DNA from 3 places in the Micromonospora sp. DH14 genome. Region 3 is predicted to be linked to each of the others. Evidence: predicted binding sites of a transcription regulator. Region 3 holds the regulator's gene; each other region holds the start of a gene.
The links. The regulator HrcA, encoded in region 3, represses chaperone genes, less so after heat shock. The targets are predictions, from matches to a motif close to GGTTNGCACNCTCNNNNNGAGNGTGCNAACC.
Positions count from the first base shown of each region.

Region 1: groL (chaperonin GroEL) is a predicted target of HrcA. The motif match lies at 5,086-5,116, and genes of this name have one in related genera.
Region 2: groES (co-chaperone GroES) is a predicted target of HrcA. The motif match lies at 1,860-1,890, and genes of this name have one in related genera.

Region 1 covers NZ_JARVKT010000002.1:281,780-288,844, reverse strand. Annotated here, with positions in the region: gene QCZ28_RS05505 (S8 family serine peptidase) at 1-1,901, shown strand, start outside; gene QCZ28_RS05500 (GNAT family N-acetyltransferase) at 1,948-2,883, shown strand; gene QCZ28_RS05495 (hypothetical protein) at 2,962-3,210, shown strand; gene groL (chaperonin GroEL) at 3,269-4,891, opposite strand; gene QCZ28_RS05485 (hypothetical protein) at 5,164-6,306, opposite strand; gene QCZ28_RS05480 (cold-shock protein) at 6,402-6,605, opposite strand; gene QCZ28_RS05475 (GNAT family N-acetyltransferase) at 6,847-7,065, shown strand, end outside.
Region 2 covers NZ_JARVKT010000024.1:45,045-52,109, reverse strand. Annotated here, with positions in the region: gene ybaK (Cys-tRNA(Pro) deacylase) at 78-557, opposite strand; gene QCZ28_RS25240 (methyltransferase domain-containing protein) at 568-1,764, opposite strand; gene groES (co-chaperone GroES) at 2,024-2,338, shown strand; gene groL (chaperonin GroEL) at 2,409-4,049, shown strand; gene QCZ28_RS25225 (molybdopterin-dependent oxidoreductase) at 4,214-5,941, shown strand; gene QCZ28_RS25220 (hypothetical protein) at 6,601-7,065, opposite strand, start outside.
Region 3 covers NZ_JARVKT010000040.1:11,373-18,437, reverse strand. Annotated here, with positions in the region: gene QCZ28_RS30910 (16S rRNA (uracil(1498)-N(3))-methyltransferase) at 1-69, opposite strand, end outside; gene dnaJ (molecular chaperone DnaJ) at 70-1,212, opposite strand; gene hrcA (heat-inducible transcriptional repressor HrcA) at 1,288-2,310, opposite strand; gene QCZ28_RS30895 (DUF4870 domain-containing protein) at 2,536-3,159, shown strand; gene hemW (radical SAM family heme chaperone HemW) at 3,208-4,431, opposite strand; gene QCZ28_RS30885 (enoyl-CoA hydratase-related protein) at 4,451-5,260, shown strand; gene QCZ28_RS30880 (SDR family NAD(P)-dependent oxidoreductase) at 5,369-6,133, opposite strand; gene QCZ28_RS30875 (hypothetical protein) at 6,454-7,065, shown strand, end outside.

The sequences.
Region 1 (7,065 bases), on a different contig from region 3:
TCGGTGGCCTCCTGGAGACCGCGCTCGCGCTGCTGGCGGCCGCCGCGCTGGGGGTGCTCGCGGCGACCCTGCTGGATGCCCCCTTCTGGTCCGTGTTCGCGGTTGGCCGACCACCCCGGCCGGCTCGACTGGTGCTGGTCGGCGGCTTGGTCGCCGGGGTGGCGTTGCTGCTGCTCGCGGCCGGGGCCGGCCAGTCCGGCGGGCAGCTTCCCGGGCTGCTGACAGTGCCGCCGGTGGGTTTCGCGCTGGCCGCGCTCTGGGCGGCGGCCTGGCGGTCCGCCGCCGACCCGGCCGAGGTCAGGCGGGCGGGCCGGGCGGCGACCGGCTGGCTCGTGGGCCTGGCCGCGCTCGGCCCGCTGGCCTTCACCGACCCGGAAGAGATCACCCTGCTGCTGGTCGGCACCCGGGACATCCCGTTCTGGGTGGCGGCCGCGGCCGGCGTCGGGCTCGCCGTCGCGGTGGTGGTCGCCATCGGGTACGCGGTGCTGCTCGCCCGGCCGACGGCACGCACCCCGAACCGGCGGGTCGCCGCGGTGGCGGCGGTAGTGCTGCTGGTGGCGTTCGGGGTGGTCGACCTCGGCCCCGGCCAGCCCGGCCTGTACGGCGAGCGGCTGTTCGTGGTGCTGCGCGCCCAGGCCGACCTGAGCGATCTTCCGGCCGGCGCGCCGGGTCAGGCCGGGCGGGACGCCCGCGCGGCGGAGGTCTACCGGCGGCTCGTGACGACCGCTGAACAGAGCCAGGGCGACCTGCTGCGCGAGGTGAACCGGCTGCGCCTCGACCCGGTGTCGTACTACCTGGTCAACGCGGTGGAGGTGGATGGCGGCCCGGCGGTGCGGGCCTGGCTGTCCGGCCGGCCGGAGGTGGCCCGGGTGCTGGTCAGCCAGCGGCTACGCCCGCTGCCGGCCCCGGCCGGGCAGAGCCGGGGCGACGTGCCCAGACCCACCGCCCCGGAGTGGAACATCCGCCAGATCGGTGCCGACCGGGTCTGGTCCCAGCTCGGGGTCACCGGCACTGGCATCGTGGTGGGCAGCTCCGACTCGGGGGTGGACGGCAGCCATCCGGCGCTGAGCGCCGGGTTCCGTGGTGGAGACGACTCCTGGTACGACCCGTGGGACGACACCCGGAGCCCGACCGACCAGGGCGGACACGGCACCCACACGGTAGGCAGCGCGGTCGGCCGGGACGGCATCGGCGTGGCACCGGACGCGAAGTGGGTGGGCTGCGTCAACCTGGACCGCAACCTCGGCAGCCCCGCGCACTACCTGGACTGCCTCCAGTTCATGTTGGCGCCGTTCCCGGCAGGTGGTGACCCGTTCACCGACGGCCGTCCGGAGCGCGCCCCGCAGGTGCTGACCAACTCGTGGGGCTGCCCACCCATTGAGGGTTGCGACCAGCGGGTCCTGCGGCCGGCCACCGCCGCCCTGGACGCGGCCGGGATCTTCGTGGTCGCCGCGGCCGGCAACACCGGCCCCTGGTGCGCCTCGATCGACGACCCGCCCGCCCCGTACCCCGACGTGCTGACCGTCGGCGCGGTGGACGCCCAGCGGCGGGTGGCGGAGTTCTCCTCGCGCGGGCCGGTACCGGGCGGCTCGGGCAAGCCGGACGTACTGGCACCGGGGGTGGGTGTGGTGTCGGCCATGCCGGGCGGCACGTACGCCGCGCTGGACGGCACGTCGATGGCCACCCCGCAGGTGGCCGGGGTGGTCGCGTTGATGTGGTCGGCGAACCCGGCGCTGGTCGGCGACGTGGACCGGACCCGGCGGATCCTCCGGGACACCGCCACGGCGGCGACGCCCACCTACCGCTCCGACAGCCCCTCCGACGCCTGCGGTGGGCCGTCGAACGTGACCGGCGCCGGCCAGGTCGACGCGTACGCCGCCGTGCGCGCCGCCCAGCGATAGTGGGGGGGGGTGCGACCCGACACCCGGTGATCTAGGGTCGGCGACCATGGACGCCGAGATCACCGTCACCGAGCTGACCGCCGACCTGGCCCCCGCCGTGGTACGCCTCTGCCAGCAGGCCCTCGACCTGCCCGAGGACGCCGCCGAGGCGGCTTCCATCGTGGACGTGCTCTGGCCGCGGGCCTCCGCCGACCGGCCGGTGGTCGGGCTCGGCGCGTACCGGGGCGCGGACCTGGTGGGGGCGCTGATCTGCTCGGTGTCGTCGGCCGAGCCGGGGATCGGGCACGTGGACCTGGTCGCGGTCCACAGTGATCAGCGGCGTCGGGGTGTCGGCCGGGCCCTGCTCCAGCGGGCCGAGCGGGTGCTCGCCGAGCGGGGGGCGACCGAGGTGCTGCTGGCCGGGAATCCGCCGTACTACGCGTGGCCGGGGATCGACGTCCGCTACACCCCGGCGGTCTGCGCCGCCCTGGCGCTCGGCTACCGGCAGGACCGGACCGCCTGGAACATGACAGCGGACCTGTCGTACGACGGGTCGCCGGCACTGCGGTCCACCGAGGCTGCCCAGCGGCGGCTGGCCGACCAGGGCGTCACCGTACGGCGGGCGGAGCCGGCGGACCTGCCGGCGTTGACGGCGTTCGCCAGGTCCACGTTCGGCGGTACCTGGGACGGTGAGTTGGCCGGGTCGGTGGGGCGCGCGGACGCCGGTTGCCACCTGGCGGAGCGGGACGGCGAACTACTCGGCTTCGCCGCGTACGGGTCGTCGCGGCCGAGTTGGTTCGGGCCGATGGGCACCGCGCCGGCCGCCGAGGGGTCGGGCATCGGTGGGGTGCTGTTGCGGCGCTGCCTGCGCGACCTGCGGGCGGCGGGGCTGGACCGGGCACAGATCGGCTGGGTGGGGCCGGTGCCGTTCTATTCGGGCAGCGCGGGCGCACGGATCGAGCGGGTCTTCTTCCTGTACCGGCGAGCCCTACCGACGACATAACTGGGGCAAATAGGACGTAGATCCGTTCGCCCGCGTCGGCCATCGACGCCCCCTACCGTTTCGGTAGAGGAGGCAGCCATGACCACGGATGACAACCAGACCGAGGACGGCCGGCCGATCACCTGGAAACCGGTGGGTGAACTCCCCGGTCAACTGCCGTTCGACCGGCTCGACTACGGCGACGCCGAGCAACTGGCCGAGATGGCCACCGACGGTGAGCCGTCGGTGGCCGAGGAACCTCAGGAGATGGTGGACGCGCCGATCCAACTGCTTCCGCCGTACGGCAGGGCACAGAAACGGCGCAACCAGCGCCCCCTACCGACCTGACGACGAACGGGGCGGACCGCGTCAGCGGCCCGCCCCGTTCGGTGTGTCGGAACTGGACTCAGAAGTCCATTTCCCCGCCACCCGGGCCAGCCGGGGCAGCCGGGGTCTTCTCCGGCTTGTCCGCGACAACAGCCTCGGTGGTGAGGAAGAGCGCCGCGATGGAAGCGGCGTTCTGCAGCGCCGAGCGCGTCACCTTGGCCGGGTCGATGATGCCCGCGGCCAGCAGGTCGACGTACTCGCCGTTGGCGGCGTTGAGGCCGTGACCCGCTTCGAGGTTACGGACCTTCTCCACCACGACGCCGCCCTCAAGGCCGGCGTTGACGGCGATCTGCCGCAGCGGGGCGTCCAGCGCGACCTTGACGATGTTCGCACCGGTCGCCTCGTCGCCGACCAGGTCGAGCTTGTCGAAGGCGGTCTTGCCGGCCTGCACCAGCGCGACGCCACCACCCGGGACGATGCCCTCCTCGACGGCGGCCTTCGCGTTGCGAACGGCGTCCTCGATGCGGTGCTTGCGCTCCTTGAGCTCGACCTCGGTGGCCGCGCCGACCTTGATGACCGCAACGCCGCCGGCCAGCTTGGCCAGCCGCTCCTGCAGCTTCTCCCGGTCGTAGTCGGAGTCGCTCTTGTCGATCTCGGCCCGGATCTGGTTGACCCGGCCCTGGATCTGCTCGGCGTCACCGGCACCGTCGACGATGGTGGTCTCGTCCTTGGTCACCACGACCTTGCGGGCGCGGCCCAGCATGTCGAGGCTGGCGGCGTCGAGCTTGAGGCCGACCTCCTCGCTGATGACCTGGCCACCGGCGAGGATGGCGATGTCGGTCAGCATGGCCTTGCGGCGGTCACCGAAGCCCGGCGCCTTGACGGCGACCGACTTGAAGGTGCCACGGACCTTGTTGACCACCAGGGTGGCGAGGGCCTCGCCCTCCAGGTCCTCGGCGATGATCAGCAGCGGCTTGCCCGACTGCATGACCTTCTCCAGGATCGGGAGCAGGTCCTTCACCGACGAGATCTTGCTGTTGGCGATCAGGATGTACGGGTCGTCGAAGACGGCCTCCATACGCTCCGGGTCGGTCATGAAGTAGGCCGAGATGTAGCCCTTGTCGAAGCGCATACCCTCGGTGAGCTCCAGCTCCAGCCCGAAGGTGTTGCTCTCCTCGACGGTGATGACGCCTTCCTTGCCGACCTTGTCCATCGCCTCGGCGATGATCTCGCCGACGGTGCTGTCGCCAGCGGAGATGGAGGCGGTGGAGGCGATCTGCTCCTTGGTCTCGACGTCCTTGGCGAGCTTGGACAGCTCCTCCGAGACGCTCGCGACAGCAGCCTCGATGCCCCGCTTCAGGGCCATCGGGTTGGCACCGGCGGCCACGTTGCGCAGGCCCTCGCGAACCAGGGCCTGGGCCAGGACGGTCGCCGTCGTCGTGCCGTCACCGGCAACGTCGTCGGTCTTCTTGGCGACCTCCTTGACCAGCTCAGCGCCGATCTTCTCGTACGGGTCCTCGAGCTCGATCTCCTTGGCGATGCTCACACCATCGTTGGTGATGGTGGGGGCACCCCACTTCTTCTCGAGCACGACGTTGCGGCCCTTGGGGCCGAGGGTCACCTTTACGGCGTCGGCGAGCTGGTTCATGCCCCGCTCGAGGCCGCGGCGCGCCTCTTCGTCGAACGCGATCATCTTGGCCATACGGCGTTGTCCTCCTGGACACTCACGGGCCACCCGAGATGTGTGCCCCGGATGGGCCGCCTGGTGTACGCACCTTGGGACGTCGCCACCTGGCGACGACGACGTCCTTCGGCCGGGCCGGATAGCCCGCGACGACCGGCCATGTGTCACCCCGGCGTCTCCACGCCGGTGCAACCTGACCCCACCGTCCCGACCATTGGCACTCACGGTATGCGAGTGCCAATGACTTGTTTAGCACTCTCCCATGCCGAGTGCAAGCACGATTCCGCCGCTCAGCCGAGTTCCGCAGCCAGTACGGCGGTGTTCACCGGCGCCTCATGGGCCCGCTGCTCGGCGTACGTCACCAGCAGACCGATGAGTTGGGCCAGGTGAGCGGGCAGGGCCAGCACGGCGGTGATCCCGATCACGACCACCGCGCCGACCGCGGTGCCCGCCGAGGCGAACGGATCCGTTCCGAGCGGGGAGGTGCCCACCCCTTCCAGCACACCCGGGATCACCGTGCCGACGATCACCGCCGCGGCCACCAGGGCGACCCGACCGAGCAGCAGGCCCAGCCGGTCGTGGAACATCCGGAACGATCGACCGATCGGGTTGTGCCGCTCGAAGAGATAGACCGGGCCGGCCATGCTCAGCGCGAGGGCAAGGTAGATGCCCGGCAGCACACAGAAGCAGAGGCCCACACCGATCAGCAGGCCGATCAGCAGGGTCCAACCCCACAGCCCGAGGGCCCGACGCAGGCCGTAGCGCAGCGCCGACTCCAGACTGACCGGCTGACCGGCCGCCTGCTTGGTGATCACTAAGGTGCCGGCGGCCCATCCGACGGCCTGCACCAACCCGACCAGCAGGCTGCCGCCGACCAGCAGGACCAGAAGGTTCAGCAACTCGGCGGCGAAGTTGTCAGGAAGTGCCGGGTTCGGACTCGACTCGGCCTGGGCGGCCCACTGCGCCGACGGGTCCAGCCCGAGCGAGATCACCGAGAGCACCGCCGCCGGCAGCACCTGGGTGAGCAGCATGATCGGCACCAACTGCCGCCAGCCCCGACGCAACGCTGCGCCACACCTGTCGAACCAACCGCCGAGGCCGGTGCCGGGCGGCGTGACCAGTGCGTCGTTCGGGTCGAACCCGTAACCCGGCGGATACCAGCCGGCCGGCGGCCCCGGGTACCACGGCTGCCCGCCGTAGGGGCCCGACCCGGGCGGGTAGCCCCCGGTGGGCGGAAACGTCCAGCCCTGCTGCGGCGGACCGGCGCCCCAGGACCCGGTTACGGGATCCGAGCCGGGCGGCGGGCCGGCCGGGGGCAGGCCCGGGCCCCAGCCGGGCGGCGGACCGGAGTGGCCGGGGCTGCCGGCGGGCGAGGACGGGTCCGGCTCCCCGGACCCGGCGGACGACGTGGGCGGGGGCGGCTGGTCGGTCATGAACGCTCCTCGGCATCGGCTGGAACGGTCACGATCTTCCCGGCTGGGTGCCCCTGCCGCAGCCCCGACTCACCGGGGCCGATCGGTCCGAAAGCTCAGCCGGTGACGCGTACGTGCTCGGCCTGCGGACCCTTCTGGCCCTGGGCGATCTCGAACTCGACCCGCTGACCGTCGTCCAGCGCCTTGTAACCGTCCATCTCGATCGCGGAGAAGTGGACGAACACGTCCTGACCGCCGTCGACGGCAATGAAGCCGTAGCCCTTCTCGGCGTTGAACCACTTCACGGTGCCCTGTGCCACGGTGCACTTCCCTTACTCGCGCGGCCTTGCCTGACCCGGCGCACGGCGCAGCCGGGCGCCCCGACCACCGACTCAGCGATCGATGAACGCCATTGAGCGAGGTGACCGAAATCGCACGCTACACGAGGAGTGACGGCCGCGCACGGCCACAAATCGGACACACTGCGGGGCCGCGCCGAGGTGACGGCGAGCGGGCACAACTCACGAGAAGGCGGCCATCCCCTGTGGTAGGCATGCGGACATGACCACCGACATGGGCTCGCCGGCAGTGCGGCTCGCGGAGACCCGCCGGGTCCGGCCGCAGGACGCCGCCCGGATGCGGGCGCTGCGCCTGGAGATGCTGGCCGACGCGCCGTTGGCCTTCCTGGAGACCCTGGCGGACGCGGCGGCCCGGCCGCACAACGAGTACGCCGCCCGGGTCGCGTACACCTCAGCCGGTTCCAGTAACGCTCAGTTCATC
Region 2 (7,065 bases), on a different contig from region 3:
TTGGGGGCGATAACAATTCAGCAACGCGACTGTTACTCCGCGGGTATCCCGCGCGGAGGGCGACGTAACGACTGTCGTCAGCTGCTCTGCAACACTGCGGTACGGGCGTCGGTCAGCGCCACCAGATCCGCCGCTGCCAGTTCCAGTTGCAGTCCGCGCCGACCAGCCGAGACGTAGATCGTCGGCAGTTGCAGCGCCGACTCGTCCAGCACCGTGGGCAACCGCCGGCGCTGCCCCAGCGGGCTGATCCCACCGCGTACGTAGCCGGTTGCCCGCTCGGCGACCGCCCGATCCGCCAGCACCGCCCGCTTGCCGCCGACCGCCGCCGCGAGCGCCTTGAGATCCAGCTCCCCGGTCACCGGCACGACCGCCACGGTGAGCGCCCCGTCGACGGCGGTCACCAGCGACTTGAACACCCGCTCCGGCGCCACGCCGAGCGCCACCGCCACCAGCGCGCCGTAGTTCGGGGCGTCCGGCGACACCCGGTACGGATGGGTGCGATGCGCGATCCCACGCTTGACCAACAGTGCCGTCGCCGGCGTGCCCTGTCCCACCACGGCGACGACGTTAGTGGACCGGCCGGCCGATGAGCACCGTCGGTGCGCCGTCGACCCGGGTGAGCACCAGACTCGCCGCCTCGTCCCCGGCCAGCCGCAGGTCCTTGCGGAGTTGCTCCGGGACGAGCGCCGAACCCCGCTTGAGGATCTCCACACGGCCCACCCGGCGGTCCCGCAGCAGCGCCCGCAGGCGCTTGAGCGAGAACGGCAACACGTCGGTGATCTCCAGACAGCGCGCGTACGGGGTGCGGGTCGGCTGTTCGGCGTACAGGTAGGCGATGCTCGGGTCGGCCAGGGTGGCGTCCAGTTCGGCGGCCAGTTCGGCGATGAGGTGCGCGCGTACCACCGCCGGCTCCGGGTCGTACAGGTAGCGGCGTACCGGCCCGACCGGCGCCTCGGCGGCACCCGAGCCGGTGAGCTGGTCACGGTGGACCTCGCTGCCCCGCTGCCGGTAGAGGGTGGCCCGGCGGGGCACCTCCGCCAGCTCGCCGCACCAGAGCGCCGCCTCGACCAGGTCACCGTCGACGCCGACCCACTCGGCCTCCGCCCCGGCCGGGATGAGCGCGTGGTCCAGGCCCGGCGCCACCTTCACCACAGTGCGCGGCACCCGCTCGGCCAGCCCGGTCACGAAGTCCCACGGCGGCGAGTAGGCGCGCGGGTCGAAGATCCGCCGCCCGGTGCCGCTCGTGCGGCGGGCCGGGTCGCAGAAGACGCCGTCGACCCGGGACACGTCGAACCCGGTCGCGTCGCCGCACTCGACGGTGAACAGCTCGGCCAGGCCGGCCGCCGTGGCGTTGGCGGCGGCCATGGCGGCGGTCACCGGGTCGGCCTCCACCCCGTACACCCGGATGCCGGCACGGGCGGCGGCCAGTGCGTCGGCCCCCAGCCCGCAGCCGAGGTCGGCCAGGGTGCGCACGCCGGCTGCGGACAGCCGGGCGGCCCGACGGTCTGCGACCACCCGGCGGGTGGCCTGCTCCAGGCCGGGGCGGGTGAGGAACATCCCAGCGGCGGCCGGGCCGAACTTGCCGACCGCCCGGTGGCGCAGCTCGGCCTGGGTGAGGGCCGCCGCGGCCAGCGTGGGCGGCACCCCGGCCGCGCGCAGCGCCGAGGCCGCGGCCAGCGGGTCACCGCCGGCCAGCCCGGCCGCCGCGGTGAGCGCGGCCGACCCCTCAGGGGTACGCAGCGCCGCCAGCTGATCGAGATCCACCCGGTCATTGTCCCGGCCGAGCCGGAAATCCTGGCTGGCGGGGCGCGACGCGCTGGCACTCTCCTTGACGGAGTGCTAGCCACGGAATAACCTGCGATTAGCACTCTCACCCTGAGGGTGCCAGCTTCCGGGTCTCGCGACCCGGGTGCGCACGCCAGGCGGACCGGCACCCGCGACGACGGCACCGCCCGGTGGCATGAGGCAGATTGACGCTGGCCAGCCCCGCTGGTCAGCAACGAAACCAGTACCCCAGGAGGGTATGCCCGTGACTACCGCGACCAAGGTTGCGATCAAGCCGCTCGAGGACCGCATCGTGGTCCAGGCGAACGAGGCTGAGACCACCACGGCGTCGGGCATCGTGATCCCCGACACCGCCAAGGAGAAGCCGCAGGAGGGCACCGTCCTCGCTGTGGGCCCGGGGCGCGTCGACGACAACGGCAACCGGGTTCCGGTTGACGTGCAGGTCGGCGACACCGTCCTCTACTCGAAGTACGGCGGCACCGAGGTCAAGTACGCCGGCGAGGAGTACCTGGTGCTCTCCGCCCGCGACGTCCTCGCGGTCATCGAGAAGTAAGCAACCGATCAGTGCCACTGCCCCGGTCCGGCTCGCCGGGCCGGGGCAATGGCGCTTCGAAGGGACATTCATGGCGAAGATCCTGAGCTTCTCGGACGACGCCCGGCACCTGCTGGAGCACGGTGTCAACGCCCTCGCGGACGCGGTCAAGGTCACCCTCGGCCCGCGCGGGCGCAACGTCGTCCTGGACAAGAAATTCGGTGCGCCGACGATCACCAACGATGGTGTGACCATCGCCAAGGAGATCGAGCTCACCAACCCGTACGAGAACCTTGGCGCGCAGCTGGTCAAGGAGGTGGCGACCAAGACCAACGACGTCGCCGGCGACGGGACCACCACCGCGACCGTGCTGGCCCAGGCCATGGTCCGCGAGGGTCTGCGCAACGTGACCGCCGGGACCAACCCGGCCGGCCTCAAGCGGGGCATCGACGCGGCGGCCACCAAGGTCTCCGAGGCGCTGCTCGGCAAGGCCGCCGAGGTCACCAGCAAGGATTCGATCGCGAACGTGGCGACGATCTCCGCGCAGGACTCCACGATCGGCGATCTGATCGCCGAGGCGATGGAGCGCGTCGGCCGCGACGGTGTCATCACCGTCGAGGAAGGCTCGATGCTCACCACCGAACTGGACGTGACCGAGGGTCTCCAGTTCGACAAGGGCTTCATCTCGCCGAACTTCGTCACCGACCTGGAGAGCCAGGAGTCCGTCCTCGAGGACGCGTACATCCTGGTCACCACCCAGAAGATCTCGGCGATCGAGGAGCTGCTGCCGCTGCTGGAGAAGGTCCTGCAGAACAGCAAGCCCCTGCTGATCATCGCCGAGGACGTGGACGGCCAGGCGCTCTCCACCCTGGTGGTCAACTCGCTGCGCAAGACCCTCAAGGTCTGCGCGGTCAAGGCCCCGGGCTTCGGTGACCGGCGCAAGGCGATGCTCCAGGACATCGCGATCTCCACGGGCGCCGAGCTGGTCGCCTCGGAGCTGGGCTACAAGCTCGACCAGGTCGGCCTGGAGGTGCTCGGCACCGCCCGGCGCGTCGTGGTCGACAAGGAGAACACCACGATCGTCGACGGCGGTGGCCAGAAGGCCGACGTCGCCGACCGGGTGTCCCAGATCCGCAAGGAGATCGAGGCCTCCGACTCCGAGTGGGACCGGGAGAAGCTGGCCGAGCGGCTGGCGAAGCTCTCCGGTGGCATCGCCGTCATCAAGGCCGGCGCGGCGACCGAGGTCGAGATGAAGGAGCGCAAGCACCGCATCGAGGACGCCATCGCGGCGACCAAGGCAGCGGTCGAGGAGGGCACTGTGCCCGGCGGCGGTGCCGCCCTGGTGCAGATCCTCTCGGTGCTCGACGACGACCTGGGCTTCACCGGTGACGAGAAGGTCGGCGTCTCGGTCGTGCGCAAGGCGCTCGTCGAGCCGCTGCGCTGGATCGCCCAGAACGCCGGTCACGACGGCTACGTCGTGACGCAGAAGGTCGCCGACCTCAGCTGGGGCAACGGCCTCGACGCCGCCAAGGGCGAGTACGTCGACCTGGTCAAGGCCGGCATCATCGACCCGGTGAAGGTGACCCGCAACGCGGTCACCAACGCCGCCTCGATCGCCGGTCTGCTGCTCACCACGGAGAGCCTCGTGGTCGACAAGCCGGAACAGGCCGAACCGGCCGCCGCCGGCGGGCACGGCCACGGTCACGGCCACCAGCACGGCCCGGGCTTCTGATCCGGTAGCGACACCCGTTCCGGGGCGCACCGCCGTACGGCGGTGCGCCCCGGCCCGTTTCCGCCGGCCGGCAGGTCATTACCGAACGCTGACGTTGTTGGCGACCGGCCGAGATGATCGCGCACACTGGGCCGATGAGCACCACGTCACGGCGGTACGCCGCGCTGGCCGGAATCACCGCCGCCGCCGTCGCGATCGGGATCGCCGAACCGGTAGCGGTGCTGACCGGCCCCCGGTCGGCACCCCTGGTCGCGGTCGGCGGGGTCATCGTCGACGCCGTCCCCGAGTCACTCAAGCAACTCGCCATCGACCTCTTCGGCACCGCCGACAAGATCGCGCTGCTGGTCGGCACCGCCGTGTTGCTGGGCGCCTTCGCCGCGCTCCTCGGCGTACTGGCGGTTCGTCGGCTGGCACTCGGCCTGGCGGGCATCGGCGCCTTCGGCGCCATCGGCGTCGCCGCCGCGCTGACCCGCTCCGGCGCGGACCTCGCCGACGCACTGCCGTCAGTGGTCGGCGCGGGTCTCGGCGCCCTGGTGCTCTGGTTGTTCATCGCCGGCCCGTTCGAACTGAACCCCTGGCCCTGGTCACCACCCACACCGTCCCCCGGCCCGGTGTCGTCCCCCGGGCCTCCGGCTGGGCCGGCGTCGGTGTCTCCCGCCGGGCCGGTGCCGGTGTCTCCATCTGGGCCGACTTCCGGACCTCCCGCCGGGTCGACCTCCGGGCCTCCCGCTGGGCCGGTGCCGGTGTCTCCCGCTGGGCCGGCGTCGGTGCCTTCCGCCGGGCCGACGCCGGCGGTTGAGCCGGTCGGGCCCGTCGAGGTGGACCCGGAGTCGCGGCGGCGATTCCTCACCGGCAGCGGGGTGCTGCTCGGCGCGGCAGTGGTGGCCGGTCTCGGCGGGCGTTGGCTGGCGGGTCGGCGCGGCGTGTCCGCCGCCCGGGACGCGATCCGCCTGCCTGCGCCGGTCGCCCCCGCACCGGCCGTGCCGGCAGGCGCGAACCTCTCGCTGGCCCAACTGGCGCCCTACGTCACCCCGAACTTCGGGTTCTATCGGATCGACACCGCGCTGGTGGTGCCCCAGGTCGACCCGGACACCTGGCGGCTGCGGATCCACGGGCGGGTCGGCAAGGAGCGCACCTACAGCTACGCGGATCTGCTGGCCCGACCGCTGGTCGAGCGGTACGTCACACTGGCCTGCGTCTCCAACGAGGTGGGCGGGGACCTGATCGGCAACGCCCGCTGGCTCGGCGTACCCCTGCGGGAACTGCTGGACGAGGTCGAACCCGACGACGACGCCGACCAGGTCGTCGGCCGGTCAGTCGACGGCTGGACCTGCGGTACCCCCACCGCCGCGCTGCGCGACGGACGGGACGCGCTGCTGGCCGTCGGGATGAACGGCGAGCCGCTTCCGGTCGAGCACGGCTTCCCGGTCCGGATGGTGGTGCCGGGCCTCTACGGCTACGTGTCGGCCTGCAAATGGGTGACCGAACTTGAGCTGACCCGGTTCGCCGACTTCGACGCGTACTGGGTTCCGCGCGGATGGTCCCCCCAGGGGCCGATCAAGACCCAGTCGCGGATCGACACGCCCCGCAGACGCAACCGGCTGACCGCCGGGCCGGTGACCGTCGCCGGGGTGGCCTGGGCACAGCACCGAGGCATCCGCCGAGTCGAGGTACGCGTCGACGACGGCCAGTGGCAGGCAGCCACGCTGGCCCCCACCGTGTCAGTGGACACCTGGGTGCAGTGGTCCTGGCGCTGGGACGCCACACCGGGCGAACACCGGCTTCAGGTCCGAGCGACAGACGCGACCGGTGAAACCCAAACCGACCGTACCCAGGGCGTCGTCCCGGACGGCGCCACCGGCTGGCATAGCGTCACCGTCACCGTCCGCTGACCCCGACACACCACTGCCCCCTCCGGCCGACAGCGGGCTGGGTCCCCAACCCGACCGCGTCATCAGGGCACCCAGGTAGACCAGCAGTCCCTCGCGGTGCGGGGTCCGTGAGTGATCTACCGCGGCTGCCGACTGACCTGGCTTGCGGGCCCCGTGACTGGTCTTCGGCGCGGCGGGCGGCTGATGGACGCCGATGCTCGAACCGTGCATGCAGATCTTGGACAGTTTCCGTTCTGTGCTAACGGAAACTGTCCAAGATCTGGAAATGAACGCCGCTTGATGACGCCATCCGCCTCCGCCGAGGATCCCTTCAGCGCGGCATCTCCCGTTGCGGCCCGCTGCGGCGGTCGATGGTCGGCGTCCCCGCGTCCCCGCGTCCCCGCGTCCCCGCGTCCCCGCGTCCCGGCGGGCCGGCGTCCCCGCGTCCCGGCGGGCCGGCGTCCCCGCGGGCCGGCAGGCCGGCGTCCCCGCGTCCCGGCGTCCCGGCGGGCCGGCGTCCCCGCGTCCCGGCGGGCCGGCGTCCCCGCGTCCCGGCGGTCGATGGCAACGCGAAGGCCGCTGGCCGGCACCCCGGGTTGCGGGTGCCGGCCAGCGGTCGGTGTTCTTGGGTCTTACCGTGCGGTGCTGATGGTGGTGCGGTGGTGCGGTGGTGCTGGTGGTCAGCTGTTCCAGTGCTGGGCGACGAGGTCGGTGGCCTGCTGCTCCCACTGGGCGTAGGCGTCCGGGTACGCCGAGACCTGCACGGTCTGCGCGGCGTCGGTCAGGGGCATGTCCTGCCACCCGTCGACCTGCTTGAGGCCCTTCAGGAACGCAGTCGTCGAGTACTCGGGGTCGGTGATCTGCTCCGGGGTACCCCAACCCGAGCTCGGGCGCTGCTGGAACAGGCCCAGCGAGTCATGGTCGTTCATATCGCCGAGGTGGCCGAGGTTCTCCAGCTTGGACTCCTGCAGGCTCGTCGCGATGGAGATGACCGCGGCGCGCTCGGGCAGGCCGGCCTTCTTCGTGGCGGCGATGATCGCCTTCACGTTGGCGGTCTGCTCGTCGTTCAGGGTGATCCGGGACTGGTCGCCCTGCGGCTTCGCCGTCTGCACGGCCACGGCGGTGGGCTTGGCGTCCACGGCCGG
Region 3 (7,065 bases):
CTCCGGGCCGTCCAGGGTCAGGGTGTCGCCGGTGGGCAGCGCCTCGACCAGGAACAGCGGCGCGGACACTCAGGCGTGCCCGTTGAACGCGTCACGCATCCGGGAGAAGAAGCCGCCCTGCTTGGACAGCTCGGCGACCTCCTCACCACGGGTCTTGGCGAAGTCGCGCAGCATCTTCTCCTGGTCGGCGTCGAGCTTGGTCGGGGTCCGCACGTCCAGGTGGACGTAGAGGTCACCCCGGCCGGTGCCGCGCAGGTGCGGGACGCCTCGGGCCCGCAGCCGCAGCGTGCTGCCCGGCTGGGTGCCGGGCTTGACGTCGACCGGCTCCTCGCTGTCCAGCGTCTTGATGGTCAGCCGGGTGCCGAGCGCGGCGGCGGTCATCGGCACGGTGACCCGGCAGTGCAGGTCGTCGCCCTTGCGCGAGTAGACGTCGTGCGGACGTTCGTGGATCTCCACGTAGAGGTCACCGGCGGTGCCGCCGCCCGGGCCGACCTCGCCCTGCTGGGCCAGCCGGATCCGCATGCCGTCCTCGACGCCGGCCGGGATCTTCACGGTCAGCGACCGGCGGGTGCGCACCCGGCCGTCACCGGCGCAGGTCGGGCAGGGGTGCGGGATGGTGGTGCCGTAGCCCTGGCACACGGTGCACGGCCGGGCGGAGACCACCTGGCCGAGGAAGGTGCGCTGCACCGACTGCACCTCGCCCCGACCGCCGCACGCCTCGCAGGTGGCCAGGTGGGTGCCGGCGGCCGTGCCGGCGCCGGAGCAGGTGGTGCAGAGCACAGCGGTGTCGACGGTGATCGGCGCCTCGACGCCGAACGCCGTCTCGTGCAGGTCGAGCTCGAGCCGCAGGATCGCGTCGGCACCCGGGCGGGTACGCGGCCGTGGGCCACGGGCGCCGCCTCCGGCACCGCCGAAGAACGCGTCCATGATGTCCTGGAAGCCGACGAACGGGCCGGCTCCACCGGGGCCGCCCGGGCCACCGGCGCCGCCACCCGGGGCGAGCGGGTCGCCACCCAGGTCGACGATCTGCCGCTTCCGGTCGTCCGAGAGGACCTCGTACGCGGCGTTGATGTCCTTGAACTTCTCCTGAGCCTCCGGGTCCGGATTGACGTCCGGGTGGAACTGGCGCGCCAGCTTGCGGTAGGCGCGCTTGATCTCGTCATCGGAGGCTTCCCGGCTCACACCGAGAATGCCGTAGTAGTCCCTGGCCACTGCGTTCCGTGTCCTCATGTTCGTCTCGCGTTGCGCCGGTCGGCGGCCGCAGCCGGCCGCATCGGCCCTGACCAATCAGTTCTGGGCCAGCAACTCGCCCACGTAGCGTGCCACGGCGCGCACCGTGGCGATGTTGCCGGGGTAGTCCATCCGGGTGGGCCCCAGCACCCCGAGGCCGCCCACGATGGTGGTGCCCGGGCCGTAGCCGGTGCTGACCACCGAGGCGGCGCGCAGGTTGTCGAACTCGTTCTCGTCGCCGATCAGCACCCGGGTCGTGCTCGGCTCGGTCTCACCGATGAGCTTGAGCAGCACGACCTCCTCCTCCAGCGCCTCGAGGATCGGCCGCAGCGAGCCCTGGAAGTCGAGCAGCCCGCCCCGGGTGAGGTTGGCGGTGCCGGCGAGGGCGATCCGTTCCTCGTGCCGTTCGACGAGCGTCTCCAGCAGCACGCTGGCGAGCGTGGTCATGGTCGGTCGCAGCCCGGTCGGCGCTTCCTCGACCAGCGCCTGCACCAGCGGTGGCGTCTCGGACAGCCGGGCGTTGGCGAGCTTCTCGTTGATCAGTCGGCGCAGGTCGGTGACGTCGTCGGCGGGCACCGGCCCGGGCAGCTCCACGAGTCGCTGCTCCACCCGGCCGGTGTCCGCGATCATGACGAGCATCAGCCGGGTGGTGGAGATCGGCACCAGCTCCAGGTGACGCACCGAGGAGCGGGCCAGCGACGGGTACTGCACGACGGCGACCTGCCGGGTGAGCTGGGCGAGCAGCCGCACCGTGCGGTGCACCACGTCGTCGAGGTCGACAGCGCCGACCAGGAAGCGCTCGATGGCCCGGCGCTCGGCCGGGCTGAGCGGCTTGACCCGGGACAGCCGGTCGACGAAGAGGCGGTAGCCGCGGTCGGTGGGCACCCGGCCGGCACTGGTGTGCGGCTGCCGGATGTAACCCTCCTCCTCCAGCACGGCCATGTCGTTGCGGACCGTGGCCGGGGAGACCCCGAGCTGGTGCCGCTCGACCAGCGCCTTGCTGCCGACCGGCTCCTGGGTGGAGACGTAGTCTTCGACGATGGCGCGGAGCACTGCGAGTTTCCGGTCGTCGAGACCCATCCTCCGCACCTCCTGTCGCACGTCGGCCGCCGGCGCCCTGGGCCGGCCGAGCCGTCCTGGCACTCGACTGTAGCGAGTGCCAGTCTACGTCGGCAGGCCCGCCGACGCGATGATCAACGGCCGCCGGTCGGTGCGGCCCGCGCCACCGCACTGGGCCGATCGGCCCGCACTACCGGGCGGTGTCGCTCTGGTGCGGCGTTGCCACGGGCCCCTACCGTGACATCCATGACTGAACCTCCTCGCCCTCCCGGTTCGGGTGAGCCCGGCAACTACCCGCCGGAGCCGACCTCCCCGGGCCCGTTCCCGTCGGCCGAGCCGCCCACCGCACCACTGTCCGGCGCACCCGGCCCGGCCGGCTATCCCCCGGCCGGTGGCTATCCGCCGCCCACCGGTGACCAACCGACGTCAGGTGGCTACCCTCCGGCAGGCGGCTACCCCCCGCCCGGGGGCTACCCGCCCGGCGGCTATCCGACCGGTGGGGCCTACGGCGGCCCCGGCGGCGGCTACGCCAACAACGAGGACAAGACCTGGGCGTTGGTCGCCCACTTCGGCGGCGCGCTCGGCGCGCTGATCAGCTTCGGCCCGCTGGGCTTCGTCGCCCCGCTCATCGCCTACCTGGCCCGCGGCCAGCAGTCGCCGACCGTCCGGGCGCACGCCCTCGCCGCCCTGAACTTCCAGATCCTCTGGTCGATCATCGCGTTCGTGCTGCTCTTCGTGAGCTGGTGCCTGCTCTTCCTGCCCAGCATCGCCGTCGTGGTGATCCAGATCCTGTTCGGGATCATCGCCGGCGTGAAGGCCAACGAGGGCACCCCGTACCGCTACCCGATGACCGCCAACTTCATCAAGTGAACCGGGCCGGCCGCTCCCCCGGCCGGTTCGGCACACCGCCGCCCCCGCTCAGGGCAACAGATCGCGGACGACCGCGTCGGCGAGCAGCCGCCCGCGCACCGTGAGCACCGCCCGGCCGGCGGCGTACTCGTCGGCGGCCAGCAGGCCGCCGGCCAGCGCCCGCTCGGCGCCGGCCCGCCCGGCGGCGTCGAGCACCGCCAGCGGGAGACCGCTGGCCAGGCGCAGCCGCAGCATCACGTCCTCCATGTGCGCCTCGTCGACAGTGAGCACCTCCCGGGCCAGCCCGGGAGACGCACCGGCGGCCAACCGTTGGGCGTACGCGGAGGGGTGCTTGACGTTCCACCAGCGCACCCCGCCGACGTGGCTGTGCGCCCCCGGGCCGAGGCCCCACCAGTCCGCGCCGGTCCAGTAGAGCAGGTTGTGCCGGCACCGGGCCTCGTCGCTGCGGGCCCAGTTGGAGACCTCGTACCAGGAGAACCCGGCGGCGTCGAGCGCGGCCTCCGCCGCCAGGTAGCGGTCCGCCGCCACGTCGTCACTGGGGTACGCCAGCTCGCCGCGCCGCATCCGGGCGGCGAGCCGGGTGCCGTCCTCGACGATCAGGGCGTACGCGCTGACGTGGTCCACCCCGGCCGCGACGACCTGCTCCAGCGAGGCGGCGAAGTCCTCGGCCCGCTCCCCCGGGGTGCCGTAGATCAGGTCCAGGTTGACGTGCGCGAACCCGGCGTCGCGCGCCTCCAGGGCGGCGGCGGTGGCCCGGCCGGCGCTGTGCGTGCGGTCCAGGATCGCCAGCACCCCCGGGGAGGCGGACTGCATGCCCAGCGAGATCCGGGTGTAGCCGGCCGCCCGCAGCAGCTTCAACGATTCCGGGGTGACCGACTCGGGGTTGGCCTCGGTGGTCACCTCGGCGTCGGCGGCCAGCCCCCAGGTGCGGTCGATGCCGTCGAGGATGCGGGCCAGGTCGTCGGCGGGGAGCAGGGTGGGCGTGCCACCACCGACGAAGACGGTGTCGACCCGGGGCGGCGGGTTGTCGCCCAGCACCCGGGCGGCGAGCGCCAGCTCCGCGAGGACGGTGTCGGCGTACCCCTCGCGGCTGGCACCGCCGCCCAGTTCGGCTGCGGTGTAGGTGTTGAAGTCGCAGTAGCCGCAGCGACTGGCGCAGAACGGGACGTGCACGTACACGCCGAAGCCGCGCGCGCCGACCGCTGCGGTGGCGGTGGCGGGCAACGATCCGTCGACGGGGACGGTCTCACCATCTGGAAGGACGCCGGGCATGGCCACTAGTGTGCCCGGCATGACCTCTCCCGACGTCCTCGTGCGGGTCGCCACGGCCCGTGGGGTGACCACCCTCACCCTGGACAGCCCACACAACCGCAACGCGCTCTCCACCGCCCTGATGACCCAGTTGCTGGCCGGGCTGGCGGACGCGGTGGCCGACGAGGCGGTCCGAGCGGTGGTGCTCGACCACACCGGCCCGGTCTTCTGCTCCGGGGCGGATCTGAAGGAGACCGCCCTGGCGTACGCCAGCGGGACGGTTCCGGCCGGCATGTTGGGTGACGTGCTCGCCGCGGTCTGGGAGTGCCCGAAGCCCGTGCTCGCTCGGGTGGCCGGGCCGGCGCGGGCCGGCGGGCTCGGCCTGATCGCCGCCGCCGACCTGGCCGTCTGCGCCGACGAGGCGACGTTCGCGTTCACCGAGGTCCGCATCGGGGTGATCCCGGCGGTGATCTCGGCGACCGTGCTGCCCCGGCTGCACCCCCGCGCCGCCGCCGAGCTGTACCTGACCGGCGACACCTTCGACGGTCGCCGGGCCGCCGAGATCGGCCTGGTCACGGCGTCGGTCCCGGCGGACGGGCTGGACGACGCGGTGCGCGGCTACTGCGATTCGCTGGTGCGCGGCGCGCCGGGCGCGTTGGCCGGCGCGAAGGATCTGCTGCGCCGGCCGGCCACCGCCGAGCTGCGTGCCGAGCTGGCCCGGCTCTCCGCCGTCTCGACCGGCTACTTCCTGTCCGACGAGGGACGCGAGGGGGTCACCGCGTTCCGCGAGAAGCGATTGGCTCGATGGGTGGCCGCTCTGGACGGTGGTTCCGCTGATCATGCCGGGTAGGACCGGGGGCGCTGGCGGCGTCACCAGCGGTTGCCGGGGCGCCGGCGGGGTCACGAGTGGTTGCCGGGGCGCTACCTTCGGTTGGCAGCGCCCCGGTTGTCGGCCGGGTCACCAGGCGGTCGCGCCGCCGTCGACCGGGTAGTTCGCCCCGGTGATGTACGACGCCCGGTCCGAGGCGAGGAAGACCACCAGCTCGACGACCTCCTCGGGGCGCGCGAAGCGCTTGAGCAGCGTCTTGGCGGTGATGGCGTCCCGGGCCTCCTGGTTGTCACCGAGGTCGCGTTCGCTGGCCGGGGTGAGGGTGGGCCCAGGGCTGACCGCCACGGCGCGGATCCCGTGTGGCGCGCCTTCGAGCGCGAGTTGTCGGGTCATCCCGATGATGCCGGCGTTTGCGGCGGTGTGACCGACCATCGGCGGCACGTGGCCGCCGATCATCCCGGCCATGGAGGCGGCGCTGATGATGACGCCGCCGCCGCGCCGGACCAGGTGCGGCCAGGCGAACTTCGACACGAAGTACGGAATGTCGAGTTCTCCGGTGATGGTGTAGCGCCAGTCCGCCACGGAGAAGTCGGGCATCGGGCCGAAGCGGAGCGCTGCCGCGTTGTTGTAGACCACGTCCAGCCCGCCGTAGGCGGCGGCAGCGTCGTCGACGAGCCTGCGTACCTGCTCGGGGTCGGTGAGGTCGACCGGCGCGATGCCGGTCATCTCGCCTCCGGCGCGGCGGACGAGGTCGACCGTCTCGTCGTTTCCGGCGACCTGGAGGTCGGCCCCGACGACCTTCGCGCCCTCGCGGGCGAAGGTCAGCGCCGCGACGCGGCCCAGACCACCCCCGGTGCCGGTGATCAGCACGACCTTGCCGTCAAGCGTTCCCATGACACTCCTCCTCGTTCGGTGACCGCCCCGCCCAGGTGGTGGCGGTCGGTCAGATTGACATGTCAACAGGGGTAAGTCCTTGACTGGTCAATCGCTTCCCGCCGTCACGCACCCGGTGACGCTCCCGACAGCCCGGCACCGGGCGGGTGACAGAACCAGCGAGCAGGTGAGATCGCCACCGAAGCGGGAACGTCGCCAACCGGTACGCGACAACGGAGCCGACCCGAACCGGCCCGTGGCGCCCGAGTCGGGCCCGAACCGCTCGGACGAGCCGGAGAGGGCGTGCGGGGACGTACGCTTGGCGGACTGTCGATCTGGGGGTGTGGGTGCGAACTCGGGCAACCGTGGCGGGTGGAGTGGTGCTCATCCTCATCGCCGTGATCGCGATCTGGCTCGTCGTACGGCAGGTCGGCGACAACCTCACGCTGCCGCTGGTGGCACGGAAGTGCACGGTGCAGGCCGATGGCCGGGTCGCGCTGGACGCCGACCAGATGGCCAACGCGGCGACCATCGCGGCGATCGGCGCGAAGCGTGGCATGCCCGAGCGGGCCGTCGTGGTCGCGCTCGCCACCGCGTACCAGGAGTCCGGGTTGCGCAACCTCGCCGACGGCGACCGCGACTCGGTCGGCCTGTTCCAGCAGCGGCCGAGCCAGGGCTGGGGCACCCCGGCGCAGATCCGCGATCCGCGCTACGCGGCCAACCGGTTCTACGCGGCCCTCAAGAAGGTGCGCGGCTGGGAGAAGATGCGGGTCACCGATGCCGCCCAGCGGGTGCAGCGCTCGGCGTTCCCCGAGGCGTACCAGAAGTGGGCCGACGACTCCGAGGTGCTCAGCCGGGCCCTGCTCGGCGACGCCAGCGGCGCTGTCGCCTGCACCGTGGGGCGCACCCCGGCGATGTACGGCGCGGCGGCGGCGGCGCAACTGACCCGCAAC